One region of the Shinella oryzae genome, then DNA from elsewhere that is predicted to be linked to it. Evidence: predicted binding sites of a transcription regulator. Region 1 holds the regulator's gene; each other region holds the start of a gene.

Region 1 (5,687 bases):
CCTGGCGGGTGGCGCGTTCCTCGTTCCGATCGGCATGCTTCTCGCAGCGCTCGAAAGTGCACGGCTCGATACCGTCATTCTCGACACGCCCGTGACGACCGTGATCGAAGGGCGGGTGCTGGCGCGCGAAAGCGGTGCGGGCAACGCGATCCGGTATCGCATCGCGCTGGAGAAGACGCGCGAGCCGGCTCTGAAACGCGCGCCGCAGGTTGTTACGCTTCTGGCGCGAAGCCGTCACGACCCCATCGCCATCGGCCACGGCATATCGGGCCGGGCGCGTCTTGGGCCACCCTCGGGCCCGGCCCTGGCCGGCCTCAACGACTTCGCCTTCGACGCATATTTCGCCGGCACGGGCGCGGTCGGTTATTTCTACAGTGCGCCGGTCGCAATCGAGACCGCTCCGACCGGGTGGAGCTACCGCATATCGCAGCGGATCGCGATATGGCGAAACAACCTGACCGAGCATATCCGAGGACGCATCGGGGGCGATGCCGGCGCGATCGCCGCGGCTCTGGTGACGGCGGAACAGCGGGCGATCAGCGAGGAGACGGTGGAGGCGCTCCGCCAGGCCGGGCTCGCCCATGTCCTGGCCATTTCCGGTCTCAACATGGTGCTCGCGGCCGGCACGTTCCTTGTCGGCGCGCGCATGCTGATGGCGCTCATACCGGGCTTTGCCGAACGATTTCCCACGCGCAAGATCGCGGCGGGCGGTGCACTCCTCATGGTCACGCTTTACATTCTCGTGTCGGGCGGCGCGATCTCGGCCGTCCGGTCATGGATCATGATCTGCGTGATGCTGATCGCCGTGCTCTTCGGCCGCTCCGCCATCAGTATGCGCAATGTGGCGCTGTCGGCCATCATCATCCTCGCCGTCACGCCTTCCGCCATCACCAATCCCGGCTTCCAGATGTCCTACGCCGCAACGCTCGGCCTCGTCGCCGGTTATGCGGCGTGGCGCGAGCGGCCCGTGCGCAAGGAGGGCAAAGGCGGCGCGTTGCGCTTGACCGGCGGCGTGGCCGGGCGCTTCTTCGGCGGACTTCTGCTGTCGTCGGCGATCGGAAGCCTGTCGACGCTGATCTACTCCATCGGCCACTTTCACCGCGTGCCGGCCTACGGGCTTGCCGGCAACCTGCTGGCCATGCCGGCGATCAGCGCGATCGTCATGCCCTTTGGCCTCATCGCCGTCCTGCTCATGCCCTTCGGGCTGGATGCCGTTCCCTTTGCCATCATGGGCAAGGGCATCGAATGGATGATCGCGCTGGCGTCGTGGGTTTCGAGCTGGAAGGGCGGGGATATCGTCACCGGTAAAATTCCCATGTCCGCCTTCCTGCTGATCGGTGTCGGCGGGGGGCTGCTCTGTATCCTGCGCACGCGGCTGCGGCATGCCGGGACGGTCTTCATTGTCGCCGGTGCGCTGGTGGCCCTTTGGCCGTCCACGCGCGGGAAACCGGAACTGCTCATCTCCGAAGACGGGCGTCTGGTTGCGATCCTGCGCGGCGATGCGGTTGCCACGAACCGCGCCAAGCCGCCGGGTTTCATCTACGACCAATGGCGTCGCGCGATGCGGCTCGGCGACCTGACCAAGCCGGAACTGCGAAAGACCGCCGACCTGCTGCTGGCGGAGACGGCGACGGAGAAAGCCGCTGCCGGGACCGACAGGAAACGACCGCGCCGCAAGGCGGACAGGACGAAGGCGAAGGACGCGATGACGGAGGCTATCGCGGCAGCGCGACAGGCGCATACCTTCGTCTGCGAGGCGAAGGCCTTCTGCGCTGCCGTTTCGCCGAGCAGCTGGACGATCGTCACCCTTGAGGATACGGCCTTTCTGGGCACGGCCTGCGACACGGCTGATCTCGTCGTCGTACCCTTCGCCCTGCGGCTCGACAGCTGCCGCTCGGGTGCGAGGCTTGTGACCGCACGTCATCTGCGCCGAACGGGCGCTTTGGAAATCACGCCGCCGATCGACGATCCCACCGCAAGCCTCGCCGGCGCGACCGACATGCCGGCCGTGGAAACCTTGGCGCGCGCCTGGTCAAGGCATCGCACCTATGACTGGCGCAGCGACACTTTCGAAACGGCAGCCGCAACGCCGCCGGCAGAGACTGAGACCAAGGAGGTCGATCGCTCGCCTCTTCAATTGCCATGAAGTCAGCCGAGCGGCCAAGCTTCCCGATTTGCAGCGATCGTAGAAAAAGCCACCTGACCGCACGCTATCGCTAACGGCAGAGCACCGGGCGAAGCGAGGGGAGACCTTAGCCGCCAAGCTCCATCATACCCGAGCTGCGGTCCTGAACTGACAAGACGCTCACCACGCGCTATAATGCTTGTCCAATGCGTCTCAATGATACCGGCGGATAAGCCCCACGAGCTTGCCCTGGATCTTGACCCGGTCGGGCCCGAAGATCCGGGTCTCGTAGGCCGGGTTCGCGGCTTCAAGCGCGATGGACGCGCCCTTGCGGCGGAAGCGCTTCAGCGTCGCCTCTTCGTCGTCGACGAGAGCAACGATGATTTCACCGGGATTGGCGGTGCTGGCGTTGCGGATGATGACCGTGTCGCCATCGAGAATGCCGGCCTCGATCATCGAATCGCCCTTCACCTCGAGCGCATAGTGATCGCCGTTGCCGATCATTTCGGCCGGGACGGTGATCTCGTGCGTGTTGTTCTGGATGGCGGAGATCGGAACGCCGGCGGCGATACGGCCCATGACCGGAACGGAAACAGACGACGACATGGTCGGCTGTGGCGCCACGGGCTTGGATGGCGTCACGGCGGGGGGCTGCTTGCCGAGGCTGCCTTCGATGACCGACGGCGAAAATCCGCGGCGCGGCTGGAGGCTTGGCGAATAGGCCTCCGGAAGCTTGATCACCTCGAGCGCGCGGGCCCGATTCGGCAGGCGGCGGATGAAGCCTCGTTCTTCAAGCGCCGTGATGAGGCGGTGGATGCCCGACTTCGAGGCGAGATCCAAGGCATCCTTCATCTCGTCGAAGGACGGAGGAATGCCGGATTCCTTCATACGCTCGTGAATGAACAGGAGCAGTTCCTGTTGTTTGCGCGTCAGCATGGCCTCTCCAACGAGAATCGTGAAACAAATCCAGAACAGACACTATCCGTTCCACATGTGTTCCGCAAGGGCCTGCGCGCACAATAATACCATTCAGGCCGCCGGTTCCCTGAGAACGAGGACGTCGCAGAGCGCGCCGGGCTCCTCTGCCGGTGCATGCGGCGGGCGGATCAGCAACCCTTCGGATTCGGCGAAGATCTTCATCATCGACGAATCCTGCTTGTCGAAAGGCGTGACGAGGAGACCGCCGTCCGGGCCGCGCACGAGTCGCGCACGAATGTAATCCTGCCGGCGGTCGTTCTGCTTGAGCGGCACGGCGGCGGCGGCCGGGCGCACCCGGTTCATCGCGGGCAGGCGCGCGAGTTTGCGGACCAGCGGTTCCAGATAGAGATAGGAGCAGACAAGGCTGGAGACGGGATTGCCGGGCAGGCCGATCACCTGGATATCGCCGAGGCGGCCGACCATCAGCGGCTTGCCAGGACGCATGGCGATGCGCCAGAAATCGAGTGCCATGCCGGCCTCGCCGAGCACGGGCTGAACGAGATCGAAATCGCCGACGGATGCGCCGCCGAGCGTCACCAACACGTCGATGTCCATTTCCAGCGCCCGGCGCACGGCATCCAATATGGTCTGCTTGTCGTCTCTCACGATGCCCAGATCGATCACCTCTGCGCCGGCTTCGCGCGCGATGGCCGCGACGCCGAAGCTGTTGGAGGCGATGATCTGGCTTGCACCGGGCGTCTCTCCCGGCGGCACGAGTTCGTCGCCCGTCGCAAGGATCGCGACCCGCGGGCGCGAATAGACGGGCAGGTCCGGGTGGTTCATGGCCGCCGCAACGGTCAGCCGGCCGGCATCCAGCACCTGGCCGGCCTTCAGCACAACCTCGCCGTCGGTGAAATCCTGCCCCCGCGGGCGGATATGGCGGCCCTTGGGCGTGAGGAACGTCGTGCGGATGCGGCCGTCTTCCAGAAGCTCGGTGTCTTCCTGAAGGATGACCGTATCGGCGAAGGCCGGCAGCGGCGCACCGGTGAAGATACGAACCGCTTCCCCCGGGCCCGCCGTGCCGTCGAAAGCGTGGCCGGCGGAGGACAGGCCGGCGACCCTGAGCACCGATCCGACCTCCGCGATGTCGGCGTGGCGGACGGCATAACCGTCCATCGCCGAATTGTCGAAAGGCGGCTGAGTGAGGCGGGCGGCGACATCGTCGGCCAGCACGCGTCCAGCGGCGTCGTGGAGCGGGACGCTTTCCGTCCGCCTCACCGGCTTGGCCGCGGACAGCAGGCGGTTGAGGGCGTCGGCAACGAGAAGAAGGGACATCAGCCGTCCCTGCGCTTGTAGTCGCCGGAACGGCCGCCGGATTTTTCGACGAGGCGAATGCCGCCGATTTCCATCTCGCGGTCGACCGCCTTTGCCATGTCGTAGATGGTCAGGCACGCGACGCTGACGGCGGTCAGCGCCTCCATCTCCACGCCGGTGCGGCCGGTGAGCTTGGCCATGGCCTCGATGCGCAGCCCGGGCAGGGCGTGGTCCTCGCGGATTTCCACGGAAACCTTGCTGAGCATCAGCGGGTGGCAGAGCGGAATGAGGCTGGACGTCTGCTTGGCGGCCATGATGCCTGCGAGGCGCGCCGTGCCGATGACGTCGCCCTTCTTCGCATCGCCCTTGAGAATGAGGTCGAGCGTGGCGGGCAGCATGCGTACGAAACCTTCCGCCACGGCTATCCGCACCGTTTCCGCCTTGTCGCCGACATCGACCATATGGGCTTCGCCGGCGGCATCGATATGGGTGAGCGTGCGGGCGTCGTCGCCCATCATTCCGCCGCCAGCATGTCGGCGGAGCCGGTCAGCAGGTCGCGCGTCGCCGCCGTCACGTCATCCTTGCGCATCAGGCTTTCGCCGACGAGGAAGGTGGAGATGCCGACCTTGGCGAGGCGCTGGCAATCGGCATGGGTAAACACGCCGCTCTCGCCCACGAGCAGCCGGTCCTCCGGCACCATGCCGGCGAGCTTTTCAGAAACGGCGAGATCGACCGCGAAGGTGCGCAGGTTGCGGTTGTTGATGCCGACAAGCTTGGATTTCAGCTTGAGCGCGCGCTCCATTTCCGCTTCGTCATGCACCTCGATCAGGACATCCATGCCGAGCGAAAAGGCGGAGTCTTCCAGCATCTTCGCCGTGTCGTCGTCGAGAGAGGCCATGATGAGCAGGATGCAGTCGGCACCCCAGGCGCGCGCTTCCAGCATCTGGTAGCTGTCGAACATGAAGTCCTTGCGCAGTGCCGGCAGTGCGCAGGCGTTGCGTGCGGCCGTCAAAAATTCCGGCGCGCCCTGAAAACTCGGCGCGTCGGTCAGCACGGAAAGGCAGGCCGCACCGCCGGCCTCATAGGCCCTGGCAAGCGCCGGCGGATCGAAATCCGGGCGGATGAGGCCCTTGGAAGGGCTGGCCTTCTTGATTTCCGCAATCAGGCCGAACCGGCCTTGTGCCTTCTTGTCCTTCAGGCTGGCAAAGAAACCGCGCGGCGGTTCCTGGTCGTGGATGCGGGCGCGAAGCTCCGCCGGTGCCACACGCGCCTTGGCGGCGGCAATTTCGTCCAGCTTGTAGGCTTCGATCTTCTTCAGGATATCGGTCAT
Region 2 (5,687 bases), 170 kb from region 1:
GATCTCGTTGGTGACGTGCGGAATGACCTGCACGGTCGCGCCGAGATAGTCGCCGCGGCGTTCCTTGTCGATGATGTTCTTGTAAATGCGACCGGTGGTGATGTTGTCGGTCTTGGTGGCCGAGCGGCCGGTGAAGCGCTCGTAGTGGCCAAGGTCGAGGTCGGTCTCCGCGCCATCGTCGGTGACGAAGACCTCGCCGTGCTGCGTCGGGCTCATGGTGCCCGGATCGACGTTGAGATAAGGGTCCAGCTTGCGAAGGCGAACGCGGTAACCGCGGGCCTGAAGGAGGGCTCCCAGTGCTGCTGCGGCGATGCCTTTTCCAAGGGAAGAAACCACGCCGCCTGTGATGAATACATATCGCGCCATGGGAGTCACCGGATACCTTTTCAAAATCGATTCCGCCACCGAAAAATCACCTTGGGCGTGATTTCGGAAGTCGCAATCGGCGTTTTACACAGAAGAAGGCCGGTTGGTTTTGCCAACCGGCCGGTTTGTTTTTGTTTGCTTCGGCTTACTGGCCGCTCGGGACGCCGGTGTTGCCGCCGGTCTCCGCTGCGCCACCCGTCGTGGCGGGCGTCTGGCCCGCACCGGTATCGGCGTTGCCGCCCTCGGTCGGAACGGCGTCGGTGCCGGTCGCCGCGGGCGTCTGGTTGGTGGTGTTGCCGGTGTCCTGGCCCTCGGTCCCCTGGCCCTGCGTGCCCTGGTTTTGAGTGCCCTGGTTCTGCTGGGTACCGCCGTTCTGCTGGCTCTGGCCGCCGCCGAGCGCGTCGAGAACGCCGCCGGTGCCGGTCGTGCCGGGAATACGGTCGAGAATGTCGGTCGGGCGCGTCTCGTAGCGGGCATAGATGCCCATGCCGAGCGCCAGCACGAAGAACAGCGTGGCAAGGATCGCCGTGGTGCGCGTCAGGGCATTGGCCGTGCCGCGCGCCGACATGAAGCCGGAGCCGCCGCCAATGCCGAGGCCGCCGCCTTCCGAGCGCTGGATCAGCACGACGCCGATCAGCGCGACGACGACCATGAGATAAATGACGAGCAAGATGGTCTGCATGTTTAGCTATCCCGGCCAAGCGGCCAAATTTCAGGTTTGCGGCTCAATATACCAAGCCGTGCGCCATTCCAAGCCCCAGCGATCAATCCGCCTGCCCTTTTGCAGGCAGACGGAAGAGGCTGCAAAAGGGCTTACGCCGTCAGCGCTTCATAGGCGCGGTAGATGGCGAGGAAATCGTCCGATTTCAAGCTCGCTCCGCCGATCAGCGCGCCGTCGACATTGGCGACGCCCATCAATTCCTTCGCATTGCCCGGCTTGACGGAACCGCCGTAGAGAATGCGCATCTTGGCGCCCTCACCTCCAAAGCGCGCCGAAAGTTCCGCACGCATGAAGGCATGCGCCTCTTCCACGTCCTTGGCCGTCGGTGTCAGCCCCGTGCCGATCGCCCAGACCGGCTCGTAGGCGATGACGGTGTTCTGCGCCGTCGCGCCATCCGGCACCGAGGCTGCCAGCTGGCTTTTCAGCACGTCCAGCGTCTTGCCCGCCTTGCGCTCCTCGCCCGTCTCGCCGATGCAGACGATGGCGACGAGGTCGTTTTCATGGGCGATTTCCGCCTTGGTGCGCACCAGCGCATCGCTTTCCTTGTGGTCGGTGCGGCGCTCGGAATGGCCGACGATCACATGGGTGCCGAAGCAGTCGGCGATCATCTCGGCGGAAATGTCGCCGGTATGCGCGCCGGAGGCCTTGTCATGGCAGTCCTGCGCGCCGATCAGGAGCGGGCTGTCGTCGCAAAGCGCCGTCGCCACGTAAAGAAGGGTCGCCGGCGGGCAGATCAGCGTCTCCACCTTTTCGGAAAGCGGCCCCTTCACGCCTTCGGCCATCGCCTTGATCTGGTCGAGCGATGCGCGCGTGCCGTTCATCTTCCAGTTCCCGGCGACGAGCGGTGTTACATCCGGTGTCATGAGGCCTCCCTGTCCTTGAATTCTCGGGTCGCATGGGGCGTAGCAAATCGGCGCGGCCAAGGAAAGGCATGGCGAGCCTTCGCCCCCTATCCCGCTTCAGCGCGCCAGCAGGAAATTCAGCGTCTCGCGCCAGTCGGTCATGCGCACGGGCGTGCCGTGGCCGCCGGTCTGGAACAGCACGAAGCGGGTGGGAATGCCGGCCTTGCGCAGCTTGCGGAACACCGCGATCTGGTCGTTGGCCGCATAGACCTTGTCGCTGTCGCCATGGGTGAAATAGACCGGCAGCTTGGCCTTGAAGGCCGGCGTCCTGGCATAGTCGCCATCCGCCGCCCCGCCCATCAGCACCATGCCGGACAGGCTTTTCACCGCCGTGGCGTCGCGCACCACACGCGCACAGATGAAACTGCCCATCGACGCGCAGGCGAGGATGACGGGCGCATCGGGCGAAAGCGCCTTGGCCCGCAGGATCAGGCCGGAAATGCGCGCAGCACCCGCATCGTCGAACGACGGCACGCTCGGCGCGTAATAGACGCCGCCGTTCTGCGCCGCGAGGTTCTTCAGGCGGTTGAAGTTGCCGCCGAAGGTCCAGTCGTTGTTGCCGAGGCGCCGGTCGCCGCCGCGGCCGTGGATGAAGATCACGGTGAAGGCCGCGCCCTCGCCCTTGCCGGTCATGGCGACGTCGAGCTTGCCGGCCGGCGTGTCTACCGTCAGCGCCTGCGTCGCCTTCTTCACCGCCGTCGAGACATAGGTGGATTTCACGCGCCGCTCCGGCACCTGGTCGCGCCCGTTGATGTCGCGCATCTCCTCGTAATCGACAACGCGCAGCGCCCCGTCGTCGGCCGTCTCGACCACGGTGCCGTAGGCGAACAGCTCGTCCTTCCACGGCTTGAGCGTGAGTGCCGACGCCTGATGGGCGGCCAGGCCGGTGAAAACGGCGGCCAGAACGAACCGGCGAAGGCAATCAACTGTGGACTGAGCCATGAACACGCACTCCCTTGGGGTGGCGATACTTGCCATTCGTCCGGATGCAAAGCAATCCTCGTGGCGCGGCGGTGCAGCCGGCGTTCGCGAAAACCCGCAGAATCTGGCAGAGTCGCAAGTGATTCGCCGCCCACCTCATTCCGCCACGCCGCGCTCCGCAGGGAGCGACGGCTGAAAGCGGCAGACGGAACAAACTCTGAACGGCCCATGCAAGACGACAGCAACGACCTTTTCGCCAGCCTGCAATCCCAGCCCGCCCCCGAACCCGTGGCGCGGGAGGAAAAGCCCGTGCCGCGCGCCGCCGCCGCGCCGGTTCCGGCGCCTCCGGCTGCCGGCGGCGATTACGACGCCTCGGCGATCCGCGTGCTGGAAGGGCTGGAGCCCGTGCGCATGCGTCCCGGCATGTATATCGGCGGCACGGACGAAAAGGCGCTGCACCACCTCTTCGCCGAAGTCATCGACAACTCGATGGACGAGGCCGTCGCGGGACACGCCAACTTCATCGAGGTCAATCTCGATGCCGAAGGCTTCCTGACCGTTACCGACAACGGCCGCGGCATTCCGGTCGAGAACCACCCGCAGATGCCGGGCAAGTCGACGCTCGAAGTCATCCTCACCGTGCTGCATGCCGGCGGCAAGTTCGACGGCAAGGCCTATGAGACATCGGGCGGCCTGCACGGCGTCGGCGTGTCGGTCGTCAACGCGCTGTCGGATCATCTCGAGGTCGAGGTCGCCCGCAACAAGAAGCTCTATCGCCAGCGCTTTTCGCGCGGCAAACCCGTCGGCGGGCTGGAAGAGCTCGGCGACGTGCACAACCGCCGCGGCACGAAGGTCCGCTTCCATCCGGATCCGGAGATTTTCGGCGCGCATGCCCGCTTCGATCCCGGCCGCGTCTTCCGCATGGCGCGCTCCAAGGCCTATCTCTTCGGCGGCGTCGAAATCCGCTGGAGCTGCGATCCGGCCCTCCTGCCCGAGGGATCCGAGACGCCCGAAAAGGCAGTGTTCCACTTCCCCGGCGGCCTGAAGGACTATCTGCAGGCCACACTCGGCAAGGACTACACCGTCACGCGCGAAATCTTCGCCGGCAAGAGCGAGAAGTCGGGCGGCCACGGCTCGCTGGAATGGGCCGTCACCTGGTATGGCGGCGATTCGCTCATCCACTCCTATTGCAACACCATCCCGACGGCCGACGGCGGCACGCACGAGGCGGGCCTGCGCATCGCGCTCACCAAGGGCCTGAAGAACTATGCCGAGCTGACCCAGAACAAGCGCGCCAGGGACATCACCACCGACGACGTGATGATCTCGGCGGTCGGCATGCTCTCCGTCTTCATCCGCGAGCCGGAATTCGTCGGCCAGACCAAGGACAAGCTCGCGACCGTCGAGGCGCAGCGCATCGTGGAAAACGCGTTGCGCGACCCCTTCGACCACTACCTCGCCGACAACCCCGCCGAAGCCGCCAAGCTGCTCGACTGGGTCATCGAGCGCGCCGAAGAGCGCATGCGCCGCCGCAAGGAAAAGGAAGTCTCGCGCAAGACGGCCGTGCGCAAGCTGCGCCTGCCGGGCAAGCTCGCCGACTGCTCGCAGAATTCCGCCGAGGGCGCGGAGCTCTTCATCGTCGAGGGCGATTCGGCCGGCGGCTCGGCCAAGCAGGCGCGAAACCGCGCCAACCAGGCCATCCTGCCGCTGCGTGGAAAAATCCTCAACGTCGCCAGCGCCGGCCGCGAAAAGCTCGGCGCCAACCAGCAGATTTCCGATCTGGTGCAGGCGCTCGGCTGCGGCACGCGCTCGAAATACCGCGACGAGGACTTGCGCTACGACCGCGTCATCGTCATGACCGATGCCGATGTCGACGGCGCGCATATCGCCTCGCTGCTCATCACCTTCTTCTATCAGGAGATGCCGGACCTGATCCGTGGCGGTCACCTCTATCTCGCCGTCCCGCCGCTCTACCGCCTCACCCAGGGCGGCAAGACGCTCTATGCCCGCGACGATGCGCACCGCGAGGAGCTGATGCGCACCGAATTCAACGGGCGCGGCAAGGTCGAGATCGGCCGCTTCAAGGGTCTGGGCGAAATGCTGCCGGCGCAGCTCAAGGAAACGACGATGGATCCGAAGAAGCGCACGCTTCTCAAGGTTGCCATCGACGACGTCGATTTCGAGGGCACCCGCACCGCCGTGGACGACCTGATGGGCACGAAGCCGGAGGCGCGTTTCCGCTTCATCCAGGAGCGCGCGGTCTTTGCCGACAACCTCGATATCTGAGGAAGAAATGCCTTACTTTCGCGCCATTGCCGGCCTCTAACCGGCGGCATCGATCCCGGAGAATCGGCCATGAAAGCTGCGCTCATCGTCATGACGCTCATGGGCTGCGACGACAGCGCGACCCAGTGCCACTATATCGACACGGTCGACCGCTCCTGGCAGACGGTCGCGCTGTGCGATGCGCAGGCGGAAACCTATATCAACCGCCATCAGGACAAGAATTATCCCGTTATCGTGGCGGTCTGTGAAACCGCCAGCGACCGCATGACGGCGGAGGTCACGCCGACGCCCGATCCCGCGCCCGCCGACACGACCGGTGAGACCCCGCTGCCATTGCCGGCAGAAACGGTCGAGGCCCGTCAGGGCCTTGCGGCGCGCACGCTGGGTTTCCTGAAGAAAGCCATTCCGGACCGCCAGTCGCTGAAGGCTGCCGTCACCACGCCGATCCGCTATGCCGAGGACGGCTATTCCTGGGTCGCCAAGCGCTTCGC
Region 3 (5,687 bases), on a different replicon from region 1:
TCAGGATCGATTTCCAAACGCGAACTTTGTCGGAGGGGACGAACGATACGAGGACACCGTCGCCAAGGTTGTTGGAATGGTTGAGCGCCCAGAGGTCGGCTTCGACTTGCCGCTCGACCTGCGTGGGACTACCTTCCAGCGTCGCGTCTGGCTTGCGTTGCGAGATATTTCTCCGGGCGAGATCATCAGCTATGAAGATCTTGCAGCTAGGGTTGGATATCCGAAGGCCGGTAAGGCTGTGGCTAGCGCCTGCGCGAGCAATCCACTCGCCATCGCTATTCCCTGCCACCGTGTTGTGAGAAAAGATGGAGCGTCATTCCGCTATACCTGGGGAATCGAGCGGAAGGCTGAGCTGCTGCGAAGAGAGGGACGACATTAAATTGAAATCATGTTCTCGCACAACTGCGCCGCGGTGGTTGACCCGATTGTGGAGTGCTGCTGCCGAGCGAAACGGCTAATCGGTTACACCAGACCGTCTTGCTCCACCGGCTCGCCAGATTTCGATACGATTGAAGATCCGTAGGGCTCACGTGACAGGATGATGAGCGCATCGTTTGGTAGTGGGCGGGCGAGTTGCTTTGCTTCCTCCCAAGGTGCTCGCATCCAGACGTCGGTTTCCTCTTTCGTCAGCAGCAGAACAGGCATGGCCTTTTCGTGGATTGGCTTCACAAGATCGTTCGGATCCGTGGTCAGGAAGCCATAGAGATCGTCCGTGGTCATTCCATCCTTCACCTTGCGGACGCTTTTCCATTGCGGCACGTGGATACCGGCGAAGAACATCAGCGATTTTGCCTCGTCGCGCGCAAACCATGCATTGGGCACATTGCCACCGTCCTGTTTGCTCGCGGGATCCGGCTCGGCGAAGCTTGTGACCGGGACAAGACACCTGTGCTCGACGCCGAACCACCGCGTCCAGTGAGGCAGGTTGAGCTTTCGCACATTGGTCACACCACGGTCCGGCTCCGTGCGAATGAGTTCGTTGATATCGACGGCTTTGCCCTTGGCCTTCAGTCTATCCGCTCGAGCTTCGGCGGCCTTCTTCTGGACGAAGATCGGCGAGGGCAGGCCCCATCGCGCATGCACAAGCTGCTTCTTGCCATCGGCAGTGTTGCGGACGATCGGCCCCATCTGGTCGGGGTTCATCTGGTAGGCCGGCATTAGGTTGATCAGGCTCTCAGCATCCTGGGCCCATTTCGAGACCCAGTCCTTGTCTTCCATGCGATAAAGGTTGCACATGGCAGCAATTCCTCCGCTTCCACCGAAGGCAGTTCGTCACCGCATCCTGCCTGCTTCACTAATCGAGCTTGTAAACGTCGGCATTGTCTTGCCGTTCCCGCAAGCCCTTGTAGGAAGCATGCCGCAATTTGCGGTCTCCGGTCCAGGCGCGGAGCTCGATCTCGGCGATCAAGGTCGGCGCGACCCAGACGATGTCTGCCTTTCCGGCATAGGGAACTGGCGGCTGCTTTCGCTTCCAGCGCAACTTGTCCAACATCTTGCGCAACCTGGTCATCTCGGCTTCTTTGAAGCCTGTGCCGACGTTCCCGACATGGACGAACTGGTCGCCACGATAGGCGGCAAGCACCAGCGATGCGAAGCCGCCCGGCGATGCGGTGGATGGCTCATAGCCGATAACCATGAACGCTTCGCTTTGCACGCATTTCACCTTGACCCAGTCGCCGGTGCGGCCCGAACGATAGGGCTGATCGAGGTGCTTGCCGACGATGCCTTCGAGGCCAAGGCCGCACACATGTTCGAGGAGGACGTTTGCGTCGGCATCGATGGTTTCCGACAGGCGGATGGCGCCATCTTTGCCGTTCAGCGTGTCCTCAAGAAGATGGCGGCGCGATCGGTACTCGACGCTGCGTAAATCGTGACCATCGAGGTAGATAAGATCGAAGGCGTAGAGGATGGCATCAGACGCACGACGGCCAGCGGCTTTGCCGGAAGCGCCCAACGATTTCTGCAGCAGCCCGAAGTCCGGCCGCCCTTCCTCATCAAGCACCACCGCCTCGCCATCGATGATCATTGTCGCGGGCCCAAGCCCCCGGGCAGCCTCTGCGATATCAGGAAACCGATGTGTCCAGTCGTGGCCGCCGCGGGTGAGGATGCGGACGCCTGTCGGCTCAATATGAACGGTCAGCCGGTAGCCATCCCACTTCAGCTCCCAGCTCCACTGATCACCGTTGGGCGGATGCGCCTTCAGCTCAGCGAGCGCCGGCTCGACGCGGTCAGGCATCGGATCGAACAGAAGCTGTGGCTGTGCCGGATTGCGCTTCCGCCGCGGCTTTGAGCGGATCGGGGCTTCGGTATCACGAAGGAGCGGTTTTGATCTCGGGGGCTTCGTCATTGGGAGAGTTCAGCACAAAACTCTTAAAAACATTGCCACGCCGTGCATTCATCCCCGCTATTCACCGAGCGCGTGCACCATCATCCGAAGGCCTGCAAAATTCTTTTTCCCGTACACCCTTGATTCCTCTTCGAATCTTCAGGATCGCTAATGCTGGGATAATATTCCTCGCTTGACTCTTGACTGCCGTAAGAACAAACAATGAACAGATAGCCGCGCGACATGACGTCGAAACCGCCAACACGACCTTGAAGGGAGCCGTGAACGATGACCGCTGCCCGCCAGAGGGTGATCTGCGGCTTGCGAGATCGCATCGCCGCAATGGAGGGCGTGTCGGACAGACGCGCCGGCTGTCTGCCCTTCGGTGTCCCCGAGATCGATGCGGCCCTGCCTGGCGGGGGTCTAGCCTATGGGGCGCTGCATGAGTTCGCGGGTGGGGGTTCGGGTACGGTCGATGGCGCGGCGGCCGCGCTTTTCGTTGCCGGAATAGCCGCCCGGACAAAGGGGCAGGTGGCGTGGTGCCTGACGAGACCCGACCTTTTCATGCCTGCTCTGACCCAGGTTGGCCTTCATCCGGACCGTGTCGTGTTCGTCGAGGGGGACAAAGAGGAGGACGTCCTGTCGAGCATGGAGGAGTGCCTCTCATTTGGAGGCCTCGGCGTGGTCGTCGGCGAACTGGTGCGGCTGCCGATGACGGCGTCGCGACGTCTCCAGCTTGTCGCCGAAAAGACCGGAACCATGGCCATCGCCGTTCGGCGCTGGAGACGACAAACGGAGGCGAATGATTTTGGACAGCCGACGGCTTCGACCACAAGATGGCGTGTCAGCGTCATGCCGTCCGAGGAGCTGCCGGTACCGGGGGTAGGCAGACCTCAATGGTTTCTCGAATTGATGCGCGTGAAAGCGGGTGAGTGTGCTGAGTTTCTCGTGAGAGCGTGTGATGACCAGGGTCGTATCCATCTATCTTCCGGATCTGCCGACGGATCGCATTCGTCGGGCCGATCCCTCCATTCCGCCTGAGCAGGCCATTGCCGTGATTGCCAGGTCAGGGTCGAAGCGATGGGTCTCTGCCGCCGACGCGGCGGCCCGGAAGGCGGGGGTGAGGCCAGGAATGCCGGCTGCGAAAGCCCAAGCGATCTTCCGCGACTTGATGATGGTTGAGGCTGACGCTTCGGCCGACGCCGCAGCGCTGCAACGGATCACCCTTTGGGCATTGACCGTCTATTCGCCGATCGTCGCCGTCGACGGGATCGATGGCATCGTCATGGATACCGAGGGCGCCGACCATCTGCAGGGCGGCGAGCTGCCGATGGTGACAAAAATAGCCAACCAGTGCCGGGCAAAGAAGCTCAGTGCCCGCGTCGCCGTTGCCGACACCTGGGGCGCGGCCCATGCCTGCGCGCGGGCGATCAACAGGGAGACCGTTATCGTCCCAAAGGGCGGCACGGTGCGCGCCGTCGAGAAGCTTCCGCTTTCGCTGCTGCGGCTTCCGGAGAAGATCGTCGCTGATCTGAGGACGCTGGGCTTCCAGACGATCGGTGAACTGGCGAATACGGCCCGCGCACCGCTGGCGCTGCGCTTCGGCCCCGAGATCGGTCGCCGCCTCGACCAGATGTTTGGCCGCATGTCCGAACCGATCGAGCCCGTGCGGGCGCCAGAATGGATCGAAGTCTCGCGGTCGTTCGCCGAGCCTATCGGTGCGGCTGAGACGATCAACAAATATGTTGGAAGGCTGGTCACTCAGCTTGTCGGAGAACTCCAGCGACGCGGCCTCGGCGTGCGCCGCACGGACCTGATCGTCGACAAGGTCGACGGTACCAGGCAGGCCATTCGCGCAGGCACCGCCAAGCCCGCCCGCGATGTCGCATGGTTGACCAAGCTGTTTCGGGACAGAACGGAAAAGATCGAGCCGGGCTTTGGCATCGAGAAGCTGACGCTCGCCGCCGTCATGTCCGAGACACTGGACGAGGAACAGCGTTCGTCCCCATTGGTTGCGGATGAGACGACGGACATCACGCCCCTTATCGATGTCCTTGGAAACCGGGGCCAGCGGGTCTACCGCCTGGCGCCCGTCGCATCGGATGTGCCTGAGCGCAGCGTGCGACGTGTCGCCGCCACCTCCGAGCCGGTCGGCGCGATCTGGACGCATCACTGGCAACGGCCTGTGCGGCTGCTCCACCGGCCCGATGCTATCTCGGCGATCGCTTTGATGCCCGATTACCCGCCACGTAGCATCACATGGCGCGGCCGTCGGCACAATGTGGTGCGGGCCGATGGACCGGAACGCATATTCGGGGAGTGGTGGATGCGCGACAGCGAGTTCGACGCTGTCCGAGATTATTACGTCATTGAGAACCAGGCGGGCGAGCGCTTCTGGATTTTTCGTTCGGGTGACGGCGTCGATCCCGAGACAGGCGACCGGCAATGGTACATGCACGGGATCTTCGCATGAGCTACGCCGAGCTGCAGGTCACGACGCACTTCTCCTTTCTGCGTGGCGCATCTTCAGCGCAGGAGCTGTTCGAGACCGCCAAGATCCTGGGGATCGAGGCGCTCGGCGTCGTCGATCGGAATTCGCTGGCAGGCATCGTCCGGGCGCTGGAAGCATCCCGCGCCACCGGTCTGCGCCTGGTTGTTGGCTGTCGTCTCGATCTGGCGGATGGCATGTCGTTGCTTGTCTATCCGATGGATCGCCCTGCCTATTCGCGCCTGACGCGCCTCATTACGCTCGGCAAATCGCGCGGCGGCAAGAATAACTGTATCCTGCATTGGGACGATATCGTCGCTTACTCCGAGGGCATGATCGGCATTCTGGTGCCGGATCTGCCGGATGCCACCTGTGCCGCGCAGCTCCGAAAAATGGCTGAGCTGTTTGGCGATCGCGCTTACGTGTCGCTCTGTCTGCGCCGGCGACCGAACGACCAGTTGCGCCTGCATGAGATGTCCAATATGGCGAGCCGGTTCAAAGTCAAAACCGTCGTCACCAATGACGTGCTGTTTCATGAGCCGGGCCGCCGGCAATTGCAGGACATCGTCACCTGCATCAGGCACAACACCACGATCGACGATGTCGGTTTCGAGCGGGAGAGGCATGCGGATCGTTATCTGAAGCCACCGGAGGAGATGGAGCGGCTATTTCCGCAATATCGCGAGGCCTTGGCGCGAACCCTGGAAATCGTGCGTCGCTGCAAATTCTCGCTTGAGGAGCTGACCTACCAATACCCGGAGGAAGCCATCGTGCCGGGCAAGGATGCCCAGGCGTCGCTCGAGCATTATGTCTGGGAATGCGCGCCCGATCGTTATCCGGAAGGCCTGCCACCGGATGTTCTAAAGACCGTTC

The links. The regulator LexA, encoded in region 1, represses DNA repair genes until DNA is damaged. The targets are predictions, from matches to a motif close to TGTTCNNNNTGTGTTCNG.
Region 2: a site for LexA is predicted at 3,117-3,134, ahead of parE (DNA topoisomerase IV subunit B). Genes of this name have one in related genera too.
Region 3: a site for LexA is predicted at 2,538-2,555, ahead of K6301_RS24400 (ImuA family protein). Genes of this name have one in related genera too.

What each region holds. Positions count from the first base shown of each region.
Region 1 covers NZ_CP081987.1:1,307,615-1,313,301, forward strand. The annotation lists gene K6301_RS06550 (ComEC/Rec2 family competence protein) at 1-2,146, shown strand, start outside; gene lexA (transcriptional repressor LexA) at 2,339-3,061, opposite strand; gene K6301_RS06560 (molybdopterin molybdotransferase MoeA) at 3,155-4,378, opposite strand; gene moaC (cyclic pyranopterin monophosphate synthase MoaC) at 4,378-4,872, opposite strand; gene trpC (indole-3-glycerol phosphate synthase TrpC) at 4,872-5,687, opposite strand.
Region 2 covers NZ_CP081987.1:1,479,317-1,485,003, forward strand. The annotation lists gene pyrG (CTP synthase) at 1-366, opposite strand, end outside; gene secG (preprotein translocase subunit SecG) at 512-1,048, opposite strand; gene tpiA (triose-phosphate isomerase) at 1,180-1,950, opposite strand; gene K6301_RS07395 (alpha/beta hydrolase) at 2,047-2,931, opposite strand; gene parE (DNA topoisomerase IV subunit B) at 3,139-5,196, shown strand; gene K6301_RS07405 (hypothetical protein) at 5,266-5,687, shown strand, end outside.
Region 3 covers NZ_CP081988.1:1,767,024-1,772,710, forward strand. The annotation lists gene ada (bifunctional DNA-binding transcriptional regulator/O6-methylguanine-DNA methyltransferase Ada) at 1-379, shown strand, start outside; gene K6301_RS24390 (SOS response-associated peptidase family protein) at 463-1,236, opposite strand; gene ligD (non-homologous end-joining DNA ligase) at 1,295-2,347, opposite strand; gene K6301_RS24400 (ImuA family protein) at 2,615-3,367, shown strand; gene K6301_RS24405 (Y-family DNA polymerase) at 3,288-4,799, shown strand; gene K6301_RS24410 (error-prone DNA polymerase) at 4,796-5,687, shown strand, end outside.